DNA from 4 places in the Mesorhizobium sp. M0954 genome. Region 1 is predicted to be linked to each of the others. Evidence: predicted binding sites of a transcription regulator. Region 1 holds the regulator's gene; each other region holds the start of a gene.

The links. The regulator PhoB, encoded in region 1, activates phosphate uptake and scavenging genes when phosphate is short. The targets are predictions, from matches to a motif close to TGTCATNNANCTGTCAT.
Region 2: the regulator PhoB is predicted to act here: its motif matches at 1,911-1,927, upstream of ugpB (sn-glycerol-3-phosphate ABC transporter substrate-binding protein UgpB).
Region 3: the regulator PhoB is predicted to act here: its motif matches at 2,063-2,079, upstream of NKH93_RS19410 (RNA degradosome polyphosphate kinase).
Region 4: the regulator PhoB is predicted to act here: its motif matches at 2,588-2,604, upstream of NKH93_RS28195 (alkaline phosphatase D family protein).

Annotation. Positions count from the first base shown of each region.
Region 1 is NZ_JAMYNR010000008.1:28,335-32,588, forward strand. Features, by position in the region: gene pstA (phosphate ABC transporter permease PstA) at 1-519, shown strand, start outside; gene pstB (phosphate ABC transporter ATP-binding protein PstB) at 516-1,319, shown strand; gene phoU (phosphate signaling complex protein PhoU) at 1,352-2,059, shown strand; gene phoB (phosphate regulon transcriptional regulator PhoB) at 2,076-2,765, shown strand; gene NKH93_RS12910 (ROK family protein) at 2,775-4,019, opposite strand.
Region 2 is NZ_JAMYNR010000008.1:133,002-137,255, reverse strand. Features, by position in the region: gene ugpA (sn-glycerol-3-phosphate ABC transporter permease UgpA) at 1-456, opposite strand, end outside; gene ugpB (sn-glycerol-3-phosphate ABC transporter substrate-binding protein UgpB) at 538-1,848, opposite strand; partial or broken gene NKH93_RS13495 (bifunctional diguanylate cyclase/phosphodiesterase) at 2,145-4,254, shown strand, end outside.
Region 3 is NZ_JAMYNR010000013.1:141,093-145,346, forward strand. Features, by position in the region: gene NKH93_RS19410 (RNA degradosome polyphosphate kinase) at 1-1,990, opposite strand, end outside; gene NKH93_RS19415 (zinc-finger domain-containing protein) at 2,140-2,385, shown strand; gene NKH93_RS19420 (FAD-dependent monooxygenase) at 2,405-3,622, shown strand; gene NKH93_RS19425 (TIGR02117 family protein) at 3,656-4,254, opposite strand, start outside.
Region 4 is NZ_JAMYNR010000030.1:27,214-31,467, reverse strand. Features, by position in the region: gene typA (translational GTPase TypA) at 1-413, opposite strand, end outside; gene NKH93_RS28200 (hypothetical protein) at 612-893, shown strand; gene NKH93_RS28195 (alkaline phosphatase D family protein) at 941-2,515, opposite strand; gene NKH93_RS28190 (MFS transporter) at 2,796-4,079, opposite strand; gene NKH93_RS28185 (TetR/AcrR family transcriptional regulator) at 4,162-4,254, shown strand, end outside.

The DNA.
Region 1 (4,254 bases):
AACGACATCCTGTTGTCGGCGCCGTCGATCATCATAGGCTTGTTTGTCTATGAGCTGATGGTGCGGCCAATGGGACATTTCTCGGCCATTGCCGGCGCCGTTGCGCTTGCCATCCTGGTCATTCCGGTGGTCGTGCGCACCACTGAAGACATGCTCAACCTGGTGCCGAACGCGTTGCGTGAAGCCGGTGCCGCGATCGGCGCGCCACGCTGGGTGGTGATCCGTTCGGTCGCCTACCGCGCCGCATTGTCCGGCATCGTCACCGGCATATTGCTGGCGATAGCACGCATTTCCGGCGAGACGGCGCCGCTGCTCTTCACCGCGCTCAACAACCAGTTCTGGAGCAGCAATATCAACGCGCCGATGGCCAGCCTGCCGGTGACCATCTTCCAGTTCGCTCTCAGCCCTTACGAGGAATGGCAGCAACTGGCGTGGACCGGCGCACTCATAATCACCCTGACGGTTCTGGGCTTGAGCATCCTCGCCCGCAGCCTTACCGGACGCAGAGAGGACAGATGACACAGATGTTGTCCCCAGACATGACGATGACCGAAACGGTCACCGAGAAGACGAAGATCGAGGTCAAGAATCTCAACTTCTACTACGGCCAGAGCAAGGCGCTGAAGGACATCAGCCTGTCGCTGCCCGAGCGCAGCGTCACGGCCTTCATCGGCCCTTCGGGCTGCGGGAAATCGACGCTGCTGCGTGTGTTCAACCGCATCTATGAGCTCTACCCAAAACAGACGGCCGAGGGCCAGGTGCTGCTCGACGGCAAGAACATTCTCGACCGGTCGCAGGATCTCAACCTCCTCAGGACCAAGATCGGCATGGTGTTCCAGAAGCCGACGCCGTTCCCGATGTCGATCTACGAGAACATCGCCTTCGGCGTCAGGCTCTACGAGAACCTCGGCAAGTCCGAGATGGACGGCCGCGTCGAACAGGCGTTGAAGCGCGCCGCGCTGTGGAGCGAGGTCAAGGACAAGCTCAACGCCAGCGGCTTGAGCCTATCCGGCGGCCAGCAGCAGCGGCTCTGTATCGCCCGCACCGTGGCCGTGAAGCCGGAAGTCATTCTGCTCGACGAACCGGCTTCGGCCCTCGACCCGCTGTCGACTGCCAAGATCGAGGAACTGATCGACGAATTGCAAGCCGACTACACGATCGTCATCGTCACCCACAACATGCAGCAGGCGGCGCGCGTGTCGCGCCAGACGGCCTTCATGTATCTGGGTGAACTGGTCGAGTTCGACCGGACCGAGAAGATCTTCACGTCGCCCCGCGAGAAGCGCACGCAGGACTACATCACTGGCCGCTTCGGCTGAGCCGTTCCGATCATGCATATGAGGACAGGACCATGGGCGAACACACAGTCGCTTCTTTCGACGAGGATCTCGAGCAGATCAGCAAGCTGATCCGCGACATGGCCGACCTCGCCGGTTCGATGGTCGGCGGGGCGACCAAGGCGCTGTTGAATTCCGACAACGTGCTGGCGCAACGCGTCGTTTCCGACGACGCCATCATGGATGCGCGTCAACGCGAACTGGACGACCGCGCTATCACCCTGATCGCCAAACGCCAGCCGATGGCCCACGATCTTCGCCATGTGGTCGGAGCGATCCGCATGGCGGGCGACCTCGAACGCATCGGCGACCTTGCCAAGAATATCGCCAAGCGCGTGAGTGCGGTCGGCCTCAGCGCCACGCCGCGGGACCTGTCGCATTCCATCGACGCGATGGCGCAGCTGGTTCTCATCCAGGTGCAGGGTGTCATCGAGGAATATGCTGCAGGCGATGCGGCCGCGTTGGCCAAGCTTCGTGCCGCCGACGAGCGCATCGACGTTAAATACACGTCCGTGTTCCGCGAGCTGTTGACCTACATGATGGAAGATCCGCGCAACATCACCGCTTGCACGCACCTGCTGTTCTGCGCCAAGAATCTGGAGCGGATCGGCGACCATGTCACCAACATCGCCGAAAATGCGTATTATGTGCTGACCGGCGAGCAATTGCCGGTCAATCGTCCGAAGCAGGACGAAACGACAATGTCCGCACCGGTGACATGATGGGGGTGCCCAGCCGATGATCGCACCACGCATAATGGTGGTGGAGGACGAGGAGCCGTTGGGTGTGCTGCTCCGCTACAATCTCGAATCCGAAGGCTACCAGGTCGAGGTGGTGACACGCGGCGACGAAGCCGAGATCCGTTTGCAGGAGAATGTGCCCGACCTTTTGGTGCTCGACTGGATGATACCAGCGGTTTCCGGCATCGAGCTCTGTCGTCGGTTGCGGGTGCGCCCCGAAACCGAGCGGCTGCCGATCATCATGCTGACCGCGCGCGGCGAGGAGAGCGACCGGGTGCGCGGTCTTTCGACCGGCGCCGACGACTATCTGGTCAAGCCGTTTTCGACACCGGAATTCATGGCCAGGGTCAAGGCGCTGCTGCGGCGCGCCAAGCCGGAAGTGCTGTCCAGCGTGCTGAAGGTCGGCGACATCGTGCTCGATCGCGAATCGCACAGGGTCTATCGCAAGAAGAGCGAAATCAGGCTCGGGCCGACCGAATTCCGGCTGCTCGAGTTCATGATGCGGCATCCGGGCCGTGTCTTCTCGCGCAGCCAGTTACTCGATAATGTCTGGGGGGAGACAATCTACATCGACGAACGCACCGTCGACGTGCATGTCGGGCGGCTGCGCAAAGCCGTCAACAACGGCCGGATGCCGGATGTCATCCGCACCATCCGCGGCGCCGGCTATGCGATCAGGGAAGATTGACCCGCCTGGTCAGGCTACGTTCTTTCTGACGCTGGGCCTCATTTGCGCGCCCGGCGCGAAAATCTCCTGGTCGACGAAGCTTAACGCCCGCATCGCGCAGCCTTCGCGGATCAGAGGCAATTCGTTCGGCTCTGTATCGAAGGAGATCGAGCCTGAATGCTGGCCGCCGGCGGTCTGGGCGATTGCCTTCCGCAAGGCCGGCTCGATCAGATCGAAGGCGGCGGCACTGGCGCCGACCATCGCGACCGGTGCCGGATCGATCAGCGCGAACAGCGAGCCGAGACCGAAACCCAGCGCTTCGCCGGCCTTGCGGTAGGCCTCGCGTTCCGGCCCATCTTTCTCGCGCGCCCGGGCCGCCAGTGCGCGCATGTCGGCGTCGCTGACGTCGGCGACCGGTTCGCTGTCTTCGCTCATCTGCCTGGCGTTGCGCCAGATGGCGTAGTTCCCGGCATACGCCTCGATGCAGCCGCGCCGCCCGCAACGGCAGAGCGCGCCGCCCGGACGATGGATCATGTGGCCAAATTCGCCGCCCGAGGAATGCGTCCCGGTGAACAGTTCGCCCTTCAGCACCAGCCCCATGCCGATGCCATGCGAAAGCAGGATGGCGATGAAGTCGTCGCGATAGCGATCCGGATTGCGCCAGCGCAAAGCCACCGCCATCATGTTGCAGTCGTTCTCCACCGTTGCCGGGATGCCGAATTCGTCCTCCAGCATGTCGGCAAAGGCGATGTCGGTCTGCGGCGTGATCGGCGACCACAGCATGGCGCGTGCAGGGGAGTCGGTAATGCCCTGAATCGCCAGGGCGATGCGGGCGACACTGCGGACGTCAAGATCTGGATCCTGCAGCCGGCGCCGGACGATGGCCATGCATTCACGGATCAGCTCGTCGCGCGGCATAGTCAGCGTGTCCAGCCGGCGCTGTTCCTCGGCGACCACCTGTCCCGTATAGTCGATAATGGCGGCCGAAAGGAAATTCAGCGACAACACCACGGTCAGCACCGCCGCCGCTTCCGGGTTGAGGGCGAGGCCGACTTGCGGACGACCGCGTTTCAACGAAACGGGCTCACTTGGCTTGCTCTCGGCGAGGATGCCTTCCCGTATCAGGTCGGAAGAAATCGCCGATATGGTCGAATGACTGAGGCCGGTGGTAGCTGCGATCTCAGTACGCGATGGCTGGCCGGCCCGGCGCACCGCCGAGATCACCATCGCCCGGTTGCGCCGGCGCAAATCGTCATGGCGGATTCCGACCGACATTGTTTTGCTTTCCTCCCGGTTGCCGCGGCCGCTCATGAACCGGAAGCCGTCGGTAATGTCCGACAAATAGTGTCGGATGAGGCAAATAGTGTCAGATGCAGGTGGCGCTGTCATCGTTTATTCCGACGCTCGAAAAAACTCGCAGAGTCATCAAAATCCATCAGAATCGATGTTGACAGCAGCCGGAGATCGGGCCAGTATTTTTTCGAGGCTCGAAAAAATTAGAGCTTCTAAG
Region 2 (4,254 bases), 100 kb from region 1:
GTTGAGCAGCGGGTCCCATACGACGCCGAGGCTTCTCAGCAAATAGGCCAACGAGCCGATCGAGGGATTGAACAGGAAAAGCCAAAGCATGCCGGCAATCGCCGGCGCCACGGCGTAAGGCCATATCAACAGTGTGCGGTAGAGGCCTTTGCCGCGCACGGCCTTCTCGGCCATGACCGCGAGCAGCAGGGCCACAACCATGGCAACGATCGCGGTCGCAAGAGAGAACACTACGGTGACCTTGATCGAGTTGAGGTAGGCCGGATCGGCCAGCACCTTCCGGAAATTGGCAAACCAGACGAACCTGCTCTTCAGCCCGAACGGGTCTTGCCTGAGCATCGACTGGTAAAGCGCCTGACCGGCCGGCCAGTAGAAGAAAACCAGGGTGATGGCGAGCTGTGGCGCCACCAGCAGGTAGGGCAGGATCTTGTTGGGAAATACGACGCGTGGAGACAGGCTGATTTCCCTCGCTATCCAGGTGTCGCCCACGCGAGCCCGCGTGGGCGATATTCCAACCGACTAACCGAGATAATCCCGTCAGTTCTCCAGCGCTTCCTTGATCGCGACGTTGCCGCGCGCAACCGCATTGTCGAGTGCCTGCTGGGCGGTTTGCTGGCCGGCCAGCATCTTCTCCAGCTCCTCGTTCTGGATATCGCGCACCTGCGGCAGATTCGGCAGGCGCACGCCCTTCGAGTTGTCGGTCGGCGCCTTGCCCGTCATCTGCAGGATGGGTGTCTCGCGGCCGGGGTTTTTGTCATAGAAGCCTGATTTCTTCGTCGCCTCATACGCGGCGAGCGTCACAGGCAGGTATCCCGACTTCTGGTGCAGATATTCCTGCACATCGGTCTTGGACAGATAGGCAAAGAAGGCGGCGACACCCTTGTATTCCTCGTCCGACTTGTTGCCGAACACCCACAGGCTGGCACCACCCGGCGTCGTGTTCTGTGGTGCGCCCTTGGCGTCGGTATCATACGGAAGCTGGCCGATGCCATAGTTCATGCCGGACTTGACGATATCGCCGAGGCCGCCCGACGATTCGGTGAAGATGCCGCATTCGCCGGCGAGGAATATCTGCTTGGCTTCGGAGGTGCGTCCGCCATATTTGAACGTGCCGTCCTTGGCCAGGCCAGCGAGCGCCTGGAAGTGGTTGACGAAAATCGGCGCATTGATCTTGAGTTCGACATCACCTCCAGCCAGGCCATTCTGCTGGGTGGCCCAAGGCACGTCATTCCACGCCGCGAAATTCTCCAGGTGGATCCAGGTCAGCCAGGTCGAGGTATAGCCGCAAGGGGCGGCGCCGCTCGTCTTGATCTTCTTGGCAGCTTCCCACACCTCGTTCCACGTCTTGGGCGGATTGTTCACGTCGAGGCCTGCCTTCTGGAAGATGTCCTTGTTGTAATAGAGGATCGGCGAGGAAGAGTTGTAGGGGAACGATAGCATGGTGCCGTCCGGCTTCGAATAATAGCCGACGATGCCGGGCAGATACTGGCTCTTGTCGAAAGTCATCCCGGCGCCGGTCATCACATCGGCCACCGGCTTTATCGCACCCTCGGCCGCCATCATCACGCCGGTGCCGACGTCGAACACCTGGAGGATATCGGGCGCTTGCCCGGCACGAAAGGCAGCGATGCCGGCATTCAGCGTCTCCGGATAGGTGCCCTTGAACACCGGAACGAGCTCATAGTCGCTCTGGCTGGCGTTGAAATCCTTGGAGATCTTGGCGACGACCTCGGCGTTGGCGCCGGTCATGGCGTGCCACCAGCTGATCTGCGTGACGGCGAAGGCGGAGGTGGTGGAAAGCAGGGTCACGGTGGCGGCGATACCGGCCGCAAAGCCGAAGAACTTCATGTTTCATCTCCCGTTTGTCATTGGCGAAAGGGGCACTTCCGCAAAGCCAATATGTGGCGCTGATGACAATCGGACAACGGTTTTATTGCGGATCAATGAACATCATTCCTTCCTAAAGTGCACTCGCTACTGAAACCGGGCGCCAGAAATCACATCACCGTCTTTTCGGCGCAGCGGCGTCGGTTTTCCCCCGAAAAGACCCGCCTCATGGCCCACGGGTTAACCATTCGTTAAAATCTCCAAGAGCTAATCAGTCACACCTCCCCTGTTAATTTTGGCAGACCGAGTGAACCAGGATGCTGACGGTCTATAATTGTATTGTAAGTCAGCACGATCCGAGACTGGTTGCGCTTGCCGCACTCATCTGTGGAATTTCTTGCTTCTCAGCGGTTAATCTCCTTAAGCATGTCGGCCGATCGACCGAGCGAAACCGGCTTGTCTGGCTGATGATCGCCGCGGCCTCGACCGGGTTCGGCATATGGGCGACGCATTTCATCGCCATGACCGCGTTTACGCCGGGAATACCGAACGCATACAATCCGGGATTATCCGCCTTTTCGCTTGCCGCCGCCATTATCATGACCGCGCTTGGGATGTGGGTCGCCACCTTGCGCCGCGGCATCGACCATTTCCTCGTCGGTGGCGCCATTCTGGGCGGCGCCATCGCGACGATGCACTACATCGGCATGGCAGCTTTCGAGGTCGAAGGCCGGGTCGTATGGAACCTGCTCCTTGTCGCGATATCGCTTCTGGCCGGCGTGACCCTCGCGGCACTGGCGCTCCTTGTCGTCTTGCGCCGTCCGTCAGCGCTCGCGACTTTCGGCGGCGCCGCGCTTTTGACGCTGGCGATTTGCAGCTTGCATTTCATCGCGATGGCCGCGGTGTCGATCATTCCGGATTCCTCGATTGAAATATCCGAACATTCCATCGAGCCCATTTCCCAGCCCTTTGCCGCAGCGGTCGCCAGCCTGATAATCCTTGTGCTATCGGGTGCCGCGCTGTGGATCGACCTGCGCTTTCGCCGCCAGAAGCTCGAGGCCGATCGCATGCACGATCTCGCCAATGCGGCGGTGGAAGGTCTGATCGTTTGCGATGGCACCCGCATTGTCAGCGCCAATGACAGTATGGCGAAGCTGACCGGAACAGCGACAGCCACCCTGAACACGATGCAATTCGGCGAGCTTTTCGACGGACAGAGCGCAGCCGATATGTCCGGCTTCGGCGAACAGGCGCAGGAAGCGAAGCTAAGGGGCAGCGACGGGGCGAGAATTCCTGTCGAGCTGATCGCCAGGAAAATCACCTACTGCGGCAGGCCCCATACGGTGCTTGCCGTTCGCGACATCCGTGAGCGCAAGAAGGCAGAACAAGAGATCCTCCGCCTCGCGCATTTCGATCCGCTTACCGGGCTTGCCAATCGGCGGAGCTTTTCTTCCCGGCTGGAAGCAGAATTCGCCTCGATGGATCGTGGCGGCAAGGATGGACATCTGGCGCTCCTGCTGCTTGACCTTGACCGGTTCAAGCAAGTCAACGACCTCTATGGCCACGGGGCCGGCGATGCTATGCTGCAGAAGCTGGCGCACTGCATTTCCGGCATCCCGCGCCACGGACAGATGCTCGCGCGTCTCGGCGGCGATGAATTTGCCATCATAGCTCCGAACCTCCCCGACCCCCTGGCCGCAGGCCGGATAGCCGAGGACTTGCTGGCGGCGATCCGGGAGGAAAACAGGGTTTCGGTCGGCTCCGGCCTCGTCTCGGCCAGCATCGGCATCGCCTTCTTTCCGCTGGATGCCGAAGACCAGGCCGGCCTGATCAGCCATGCCGACACGGCACTCCATCGCGCCAAAACAAGGCAGGGACACTTATCGGTTTTTCGAGATAGCCATGGGCACCGCGGCCCGCGACAAGCGCGTGATGGAGCATGAATTGCGCCAGGCGATCGCCCGCAAGGAGTTCCACCTCGTCTATCAGCCGCAGAAGGAGATCCGCGGCGGCAGGATGATCGGCTTCGAAGCCCTGGTCCGTTGGCAGCACCCTGAGCGGGGTGACATTTCTCCGACCGTTTTCATCCCCGTGGCCGAGGACAGTGGCGCTATCGCGCAGATCGGCGACTGGGTGCTGACGACGGCTTGTAACGATGCTGTTCGCTGGACAAACCCGCTGATGGTCGCCGTCAACGTCTCCGCCGTGCAACTTCACAATCCGAACTTCAGCCGCAAGGTGCACGACGCATTGACGAGATCCGGCCTGGCCCCCGGCAGGCTCGAACTGGAGATCACCGAAACGGCCCTGGTGAAGGACATGCCGCGCGCGCTGGCAACCTTGAGGCAGGTCAAGGCGCTTGGCGTGCATGTGGCGATGGACGATTTTGGCACCGGCTATTCTTCGCTGTCCAACCTCAGCGCCTTT
Region 3 (4,254 bases), on a different contig from region 1:
TGCCGAGCATGATCTGGCCGAGCACCTGCTCATGCACAGTTGGATTGGTGATCGGCACCATGGTCTCGACGCGGCGGTCGAGATTGCGCGGCATCAGATCGGCCGAGGAGATATAGACGATCGCCCCGTCCGAGGGCAGGCCGTGGCCGTTGCCGAAGCAATAGATGCGGCTGTGCTCGAGGAAACGGCCGACGATCGACTTCACCCTAATGTTCTCCGATAGGCCGGGCACCTGCGGTCTCAGGCAGCAGATGCCGCGCACGACGAGATCGATCTCGACGCCGGCGCGGCTGGCATCGTAGAGCGCATCGATGACGATCGGGTCGACCAAGGCGTTCATCTTCATCCAGATGCGGGCCGGCCTGCCCTCCAGCGCGTGGCTGATCTCATCCGAAATGTGCTGGAGGATGCGGTCGCGCAGCGTAAACGGCGAGATGGCCAGCCGCATCTGCTCGGCCGGCTCGGCATAGCCGGTGATGAAGTTGAACAGCTGGGCGACATCGCGCGCGATCGTCGGATCGGTGGTGAAGAAGGACAGGTCGGTGTAGATGCGTGCCGTGACCGGGTGGTAGTTGCCGGTGCCCAGATGCACGTAATTGCGCAGCCTGCCATCCTCGCGGCGCACCACCAGCGACATCTTCGCATGGGTCTTCAGTTCGAGAAAGCCGAAGACGACCTGGACGCCGGCGCGCTCGAGGTCGCGGGCCCAGCGGATGTTGGCTTCCTCGTCGAAACGCGCCTTGAGCTCGACTAGCGCCGTCACCGACTTGCCGGCCTCGGCGGCGTCGACCAAAGCGCGTACGATCGGGCTGTCGTTGGAGGTGCGATAGAGCGTCTGCTTGATCGCCACCACTTCCGGATCGGCCATTGCCTGGCGCAGGAACTGCACCACGACGTCGAAGGATTCGTAGGGGTGGTGGACGATGATGTCCTTCTCGCGGATCGCGGCAAAACAATCGCCGCCATGCTCGCGGATGCGCTCGGGGAAGCGCGGATTGTAGGGCGTGAACTTCAGATCGTCGCGGGCGACGGCGACGATCTCCGAGATCTGGCTGAGCGCCAGCGGACCGGTGAGCACGCTGATCCGGCTTGCCGAAACGCCAAGCTCGCCGGCGACGAAGTCGCGCAATTCGGGCGGCATCAGCCGGTCGAACTCGATCCGGATGACCGAGCCGCGGCGTCGCCGCTTCAGCGCCGTCTCGAACAGCCGCACCAGATCCTCTGATTCTTCCTCGACCTCGATATCGCTGTCGCGGATGATGCGGAATGTGCCGGAGCCCTTGACCTCATAGCCGGGGAACAGCTTGCCGATATAGAGACTGACCGCCTCTTCGAGTGGAATGAAGCGGACATGATGCTTGCGATCCGGCAAACGGATGAAGCGCCTCAGCGCCACCGGCAGGCGCAGAAGCGCGCTCATTTCCTCGCCGTTCTTGCGATGGCGCAATTGCAGCGCCATCGAGAAACCGAGATTGGGAATGAACGGAAACGGATGCGCCGGGTCGATCGACAGCGGCGTCAGGACCGGAAATACCTGCTCCTGGAAATGGTCCTCGAGCCAGGTCTTCTCGTCCTTGGTCAGCGCATCGCGGGTGATGCTTTCGATGCCTTGTTTGTCGAGCAGCAGCATCAGCGCCGAAAGGCTGTTCTGCTGGTCCTCCTGCAGGCGCTCGACCTCGCGCAGCAATTGTTCGAGCTGCTGCTCGGGAGTGCGCCCATCCGGGCTCTTCAGCACGATGCCTTCGCGCACCTGGCCGGCAAGACCGGCGACGCGGACCATGAAGAACTCGTCGAGGTTGGCGGCCGATATCGACAGGAAGCGAACACGCTCGAGCAGCGGATGGTTGGCGTTCAGCGACTCTTCGAGCACGCGCCGGTTGAATTGCAGCCAGGAAAACTCGCGGTTGACGAAGCGGTCGGGATTGCCGCCTTCGCGGCTCGCCGCCTCGACGGTGATGAATTCGTTCTGCACCGGCTTCAGTTCGTTCATGGTTTCCGCTCTTCCCACACCGTTCGACGACCATAGCCTTAACCGGCTTAACTTATCCTCTGACAGGCTTTTGCGACAGTTTCATTTCATCGATCTTGCAAAGAGACGGGTTATGATCCAGATGCAATCGACAAGATCAGGAGACGACGATGGCAGGCGGTTCCATTCCCCATTTCCAGAACGATGCGGGCTATCCGGCAATCGACATCGGCGTCAAGGAATTCATGTGCACCGGCGCCAATCCGCCTTTCGACCATCCGCATGTATTTCTCGACATGGGCGACGACAATGAAAAGGTCTGCCCCTATTGCTCGACGCTCTATCGCTATTCGCCGAAACTGAAGGCATTGGAAACGCAGCCGCCGGGCTGCCTCTATATCGACCAGGCCGCCTGATTCTTCCGCGACAAGCCTGATGCAGGAAACGCAGTCCCGGCAGGTGGTCATCGCCGGGGCGGGCGTCGCCGGGCTGACCGCGGCACTGGCCTTCGCCGAGCGCGGCTATCGGGTAAAACTGTTCGAACAGGCGCAGCACCTCGAGGCTGCCGGCGCCGGTATCCAGCTTTCGCCCAACGCGACGCGCATCCTACGGCAGCTCGGCGTACTCGATCGGCTGCTGCCGACGTCGGTGCGCCCGGAGGCGGTCGTGCTCAAGGATGCCGCCACGCTGCGCAAGCTGGCGCGCGTACCGCTTGGCCAGGCGGCCGAAACGCGCTGGGGAGCGCCCTATCTCGTTGCCCACCGCGCGGATCTGCAGTCAGCGCTGATGCAGCGGATAGCCGAGCGGCCCGAGATCGAGCTTGTCACCGGTGCCCGCGTCGGCGGCGTCGCAACCGGACCGAATGGCATCACCGCAACAGTCGAGATTGCCGGCACGACCATCGAAACCGAAGCATCGTTGCTGGTCGGAGCCGATGGCGTCTGGTCGTCGGTGCGAGAAAAACTGGCCCGCAAGGCGGCCGAATTCGGCAGAAGCCGATTCTCGGGCGAGCTTGCCTGGCGCGCCACGGTGGCCGCGGACAGCCTTGCCGGACAAGCCTTCAGGGCGATCGGTGCGCCCGATTGCGTTACCGCATTCCTCCATCCAGGCTTCCATATGGTCGCCTATCCGGTCAGCCGTGGCACTGTCTTCAACCTCGCGGCCTTCACCAAGGGCAAGCGCATCGCCGAGGGCTGGTCAGGGCATGCCGACCCCGCCATCCTCGCCAGCGCCATGCGTGGCGCCGCGCCGGCGCTGGTCCGCCTGGCGAACGAGGCCGCGCCGTGGACGGCATGGCCGATCCACATAGTCGAGCAGCGGCGGTGGACGACGCCGGAAGGCATCGCGCTGACCGGCGATGCGGCGCACGCGATGACGCCGTTTGCCGCACAGGGCGCGGCGATGGCGATCGAAGACGCGGTAACCCTTGCCGGTTTCGTTGCCACCTCGCCCGCCGATCTCAGCAGCGCGCTTGTCGCCTGGGAACAGGCGCGGCGGCCGCGCGTCGCCCAGGTCGCCCGTCGCGGCGCCGTCAATCGCGTCGCCTGGCATGCGGCCGGGCCGGTGGCGATGGCCCGCAACCTGTTCCTGGCGATGCGCTCACCCGAAAAGCTCGCCGCCGATCTCGACTGGCTCTACGGCTGGCGGGCGTAGGACGTTCGGCGGTCCTAAGTCATCGGCGCCTTGTCAATTGTAAAGCCGCATCGACAGGCCGAGCGATGCCGGCAGCGGGTTCCACCAGCCGGTGCGCAGCCCGGCGATGCGCAGTGCCGCCGCCGCCCAGGTGTTGCAGCCGACCAGCGCGTTGAAACGGCCATTGCCTTCGAAGAAACGATCGAAACGGGAATACGCCGCATTCTCGATCGGCATGGCCCCGTTCGGTCCCTGCCGGAAGCTTCCCGCAATGTAATCGAGCAGCGCCGTAAACCGCTCCTCGCCGATGTCGAAGCCGGCGACGTCGGGATGCGGCTCGGCGATTTCGCCTGAAATGTCGACGTGCATCACCGAGGCATCGACGGTCAGCGCCTTCATCACCGGCACTGCCTTCAGTTCCGACCAGGTCGGCGTCTCGAGATAGAAGGCGCGGCCGCCCCAGCCGAAGACGATGTAGCGGACCTCCGTCATGTCGGCGGGAATGCCGGCATCGACCAGGAAATGGAAGCGCCGGCGCACAACGTCGTCGACCGGGATGGCGATGTCGGTGTGGATCGGATTTTGCAGCACCAGGATACGGCGGCTTGTGCCGATCGGATCGGCAACGGCCGCCGGCCAGAGCGGGCGCGGCA
Region 4 (4,254 bases), on a different contig from region 1:
ACTTCGACGTGGCGGGCATCTGGCCGGTCGATCTTGTTGATGACGACGATCGGCTTCAGTCCAACCTTGAGTGCCTTGCCGACCACGAATTTGGTCTGCGGCATCGGCCCCTCGGCGGCGTCGACCAGCACGATGGCCGAATCCACCATCGACAGAATGCGCTCAACCTCGCCGCCGAAGTCGGCGTGGCCGGGCGTGTCGACGATGTTGATGCGGGTGTCCTTCCAGTCGACCGAGGTCGCCTTGGCCAGGATGGTGATGCCGCGTTCCTTTTCGAGGTCGTTCGAATCCATGGCGCGCTCGGCGACGCGCTGGTTGTCGCGGAACGAGCCGGACTGTTTCAGAAGCTGGTCGACGAGGGTGGTTTTTCCATGGTCGACGTGCGCGATGATCGCGATATTGCGGATTTTCATGTTTTGGTCTCGGGAGCGTTGCAGGCAGCAGGCCAAAAGGCGCTGCCTCTTTCGGTTGGGCGGCTCATACAGGGTTTTTCGCAATTGCGAAAGAGGAGGCGAGCCACCAAATAAAGTCACCAAATCTTAAATGTCTTGGTGTGAAGTGGAATTATTAACCAAGGCGGAACCTTTCATGGTCCGGGCAGTTCGAATTTCATGATCGAGATAGGCATCAAACTCCGGCCGATTTTGGCATGTACCGCGCTTGCCGTCCTCCTCGCGGCCGGCGCGGCGCAATCGGCGGCGTCGTTCAAGGAGACGCGGTCTGCTTTGCCGTCCGACAAGCCGTCGGCGGAGCAGCTTTTTGCCGATGCTCCCGATGGCGTCGATCCGGTGGTGACCGGGCCGGTCAGCGCCGCCTTCAAGCAGCGGCAGCAAAATGCCGGATGCGACAGCGCCGTCTGGCCCAACATTCCCGTCGTCTGCTATCCCGATTGATATACGTTCCTACCCTCGGGCTGGCCCGAGGGTAGTGGCGCCGTCGCTCACGCCGACCGCACCGGATCGAGCGTGACCTTGTAGAGTTCGCTGTCGTCGCGATCCATCAGCCGCACCGTCAACTGCTCGGTGGCGCCATCGATCTCGACGAGCCCGAAGAACTGCAGGCCGGCCGAAGGCGCCAGGTTTTGACCCTGTTCGGCAGTTGGTGCCTTTATGAACTTCAGCTCCGGGCCGAATGTCATATCGAAACCATTAGGCCCGAACGTGCCGGAATGGATCGGACCCGAAACGAATTCCCAAAACGGATCGAAGTCCTGGAATTGCGCCTTGTCCGGATTGTAGTAATGCGCGGCCGTGTAATGCACGTCTGCGGTGAGCCAGACAGTGTTGCTGATACCCGCATTCTTTATATAGCGAAGAAGGTCGGCAATTTCCAGCTCACGCCCCTTGGCCGGGCCATCGTCGCCATTGCTGACCGCCTCGGCCCCTACCTTCTTGGTGCCGTCGTTCCAGACGATGAGGCCGAGCGGCATGTCGGCGGCGATGATTTTCCAGGTTGCGTTGGAATTCGCCAATTCACGCTTCAGCCACTTGATCTGCTGTTCACCGAGGATGCGCGATTGCGGCGTCATCGTCTCCTGCATATCCGGACCGTTGGGGCCGCGGTAGGAACGCATGTCGAGGAAGAACACGTCGAGCAGCGGACCATAGGCGATCTTGCGGTAGACGCGGCCGGGCTCCGACGGCTCGTAACGGATCGTCGTCATTTCGTGGAAGGCGCGCGCCGCACGTGCCGCCAGCACATGGATGGATTTTTCAGTGTAGCGATCGTCGGCGCTCAGGTCCTTCGAGTCCGACCAGTTGTTCAGCACCTCGTGGTCATCCCACTGATAGAAGGTCGGACAGATGGCGCTGAGCGCCAGCACATGCCTGTCCATCATGTTGTATTTCCACTGCGCCCGGTATTCGTCCAGCGTCTCGGCAACCTTGCGCTTCTCGTCGATCAGCACTTTGTTTTTCCACTTGCCGCCGTTGGGCAGGTCGACCTCGTCCTTCATCGCACCATCGGCATAGATCGTATCGCCCGAATGCAGGAAGAAGTCGGGCGTGTGCTTGGCAATGGTGGCGTAGGTCTTCATGCCGGTCTCGTCGATACCCCAACCTTGGCCGGCGGTGTCGCCCGACCAGGCAAAGCGAATGTCGCGCTTCGAGGCAGGTGCCGTGCGGAAGCGGCCGACGACCGGCTCGGAAACGGCGTTGATGTCGGCAAGATCGGCCGCGACCATGCGGTAGAAGATGTCCTGGTCGGATGCGAGATCGGTAAGCAGCCGCTTCACCGTATAATCGCTGGCCGGCGAGGTATCGAGCGGCGCCAGGCGGACGGCACTGGTGAAGCTTTCGGTCGGCGACACCTCGAACATGACGCGCGACGGCCGGTCGGTGCGTGTCCAGACCATGCCGCTGGTGGCGTCGACGTCGCCGGACTGGATGCCATGGGTGAAAGCCGGGCGCTGATTGGCGCGCGAGTAATAGGGAAGGGCGAGGCCCGAGGCGCCGACCAGGCCAACGGCGCTGGCCGACGTGACGAAAGCGCGCCGCGTCATCGAAATCTTGTTCATGGCTGTCTCCTGGATGGCATTGAACGTCGCCGCCAAGCTCCAGCTTCAATGTTTCAGGCACATTTCGAAACGATGAAGGTTTGATAACAGTGAACAGGCTGGCGAATCTCCCTCCTTGAGGGGGAGATGTCGCCAAAGGCGACAGAAGGGGGTCGTCTCGCGCGGAGCACCGACCTCTTGCATCGGCGATAAGGGGCCGAGCCCGGTTGGACCGACCCCCTCTGGCCGCTTCGCGGCCATCTCCCCCCCAAGGGGGGAGATTAGCACGGCCGATTGCGCCCTACGCCGCCTGCGGTTCCGGATCAAACGCCGGGCGGCTGGTGTTGATCAGCAGCGAGATGCAGGCGGCGGCTATTGCCGTCATACCGGCGATCAGGAAGGCAAGCTCGTAATTGCCTTGCAGCTCGCGCATGGTGCCGCCGAAGAAGGCCGCCGTTGCCGCACCCACCTGATGGCCGGCGACGATCCAGCCGAAGACGATCGGCCCGCTGCGGTCGCCGAACGCCTCGTTGGAAAGCCTGAGCGTCGGCGGCACCGTGGCGATCCAGTCCAGTCCGTAAAACACCGCGAAGATGATCAGGCTGGTCGCCGAGAAGCCGGAATAGGGCAGATAGATCAGCGACAGGCCGCGAATGCCATAATAGACGCCGAGCAGCTTGCGCGGGTCGAAACGGTCGGTGAGCCAGCCCGACAGCGTCGTGCCGATAAGGTCGAAGATGCCCATCATCGACAGCAGGCCTGCGGCCTGCACTTCGCCGATGCCCATATCGCCGCAAAAGGCGATCAGATGCGTGCCGACCAACCCGTTGGTGGTGAAGCCGCAAACGAAGAAGGTGGCGAACAGATACCAGAAGACGCGCGTGCCGGCGGCGCGGCGCAGCGTGCTCAATGTATGCGAAAGGAAATTGCCTTGCGAGGCTGGCGGCACCGGCGGCACGTCGTCGGCATCGGCGCCATAGCGGACCATGCCGATCGACGCCGGGCGCTCCGGCACCAGCATATAGACCAGCGGCACCAGGCAGGCGGTGGCCACGGCAATGGCGATGGCGACCGGCTTCCAGCCGCCCGACTGGGCGAGCGAGGCGAGCAGCGGCAGGAAGACCAGCAGCCCGGTGGCACTGGACGCCGACATCAGTCCCATCACCAAGCCGCGATTGGTCTTGAACCAGCGGTTGACGATGGTCGCGCCGAGCACGGTGGCGACGGCGCCCGAGCTGACGCCGGAAAACACGCCCCAGGTGAGGAGCAGATGCCACGGTTTGGTCATCAACAGGCTGAGCGCGGTCGATCCCGACATCAACAGCAGCGCGGCAAGCAAGGTGCGGCGCAGCCCGATCCGCTCCATCAGCGCCGCGGCAAACGGCCCGGTCAGGCCATAGAGGAAGATGCCGGTGGCCGCCGCCAGCGACACCACGTCGCGCCGCCAGCCGAAACTGTTCTCCAGCGGCAGCATCATGACTGCCGGCGCCGAACGCAGGCCCGCTGCGATCAGCAGGCAAAGGAAGATGACGGCGACCACGACGAAAGCGTAGCGCTGGCCAAACGGGCGGGATTGAGCTATCATGTTACTGACCGGTACGTTGCAGGAGCGCGAAACATACGTACCGACCGGTAACATTGTCAACCAGCTAATCGGCAGACCAGGCATGAAAAGCATTGAACCAACGATCAAGGCCAATGACGCACCGCCGCCTCGCGCCGCCGAACGGATTCTCCAGGTGGCGCGCGATCTGTTCTAC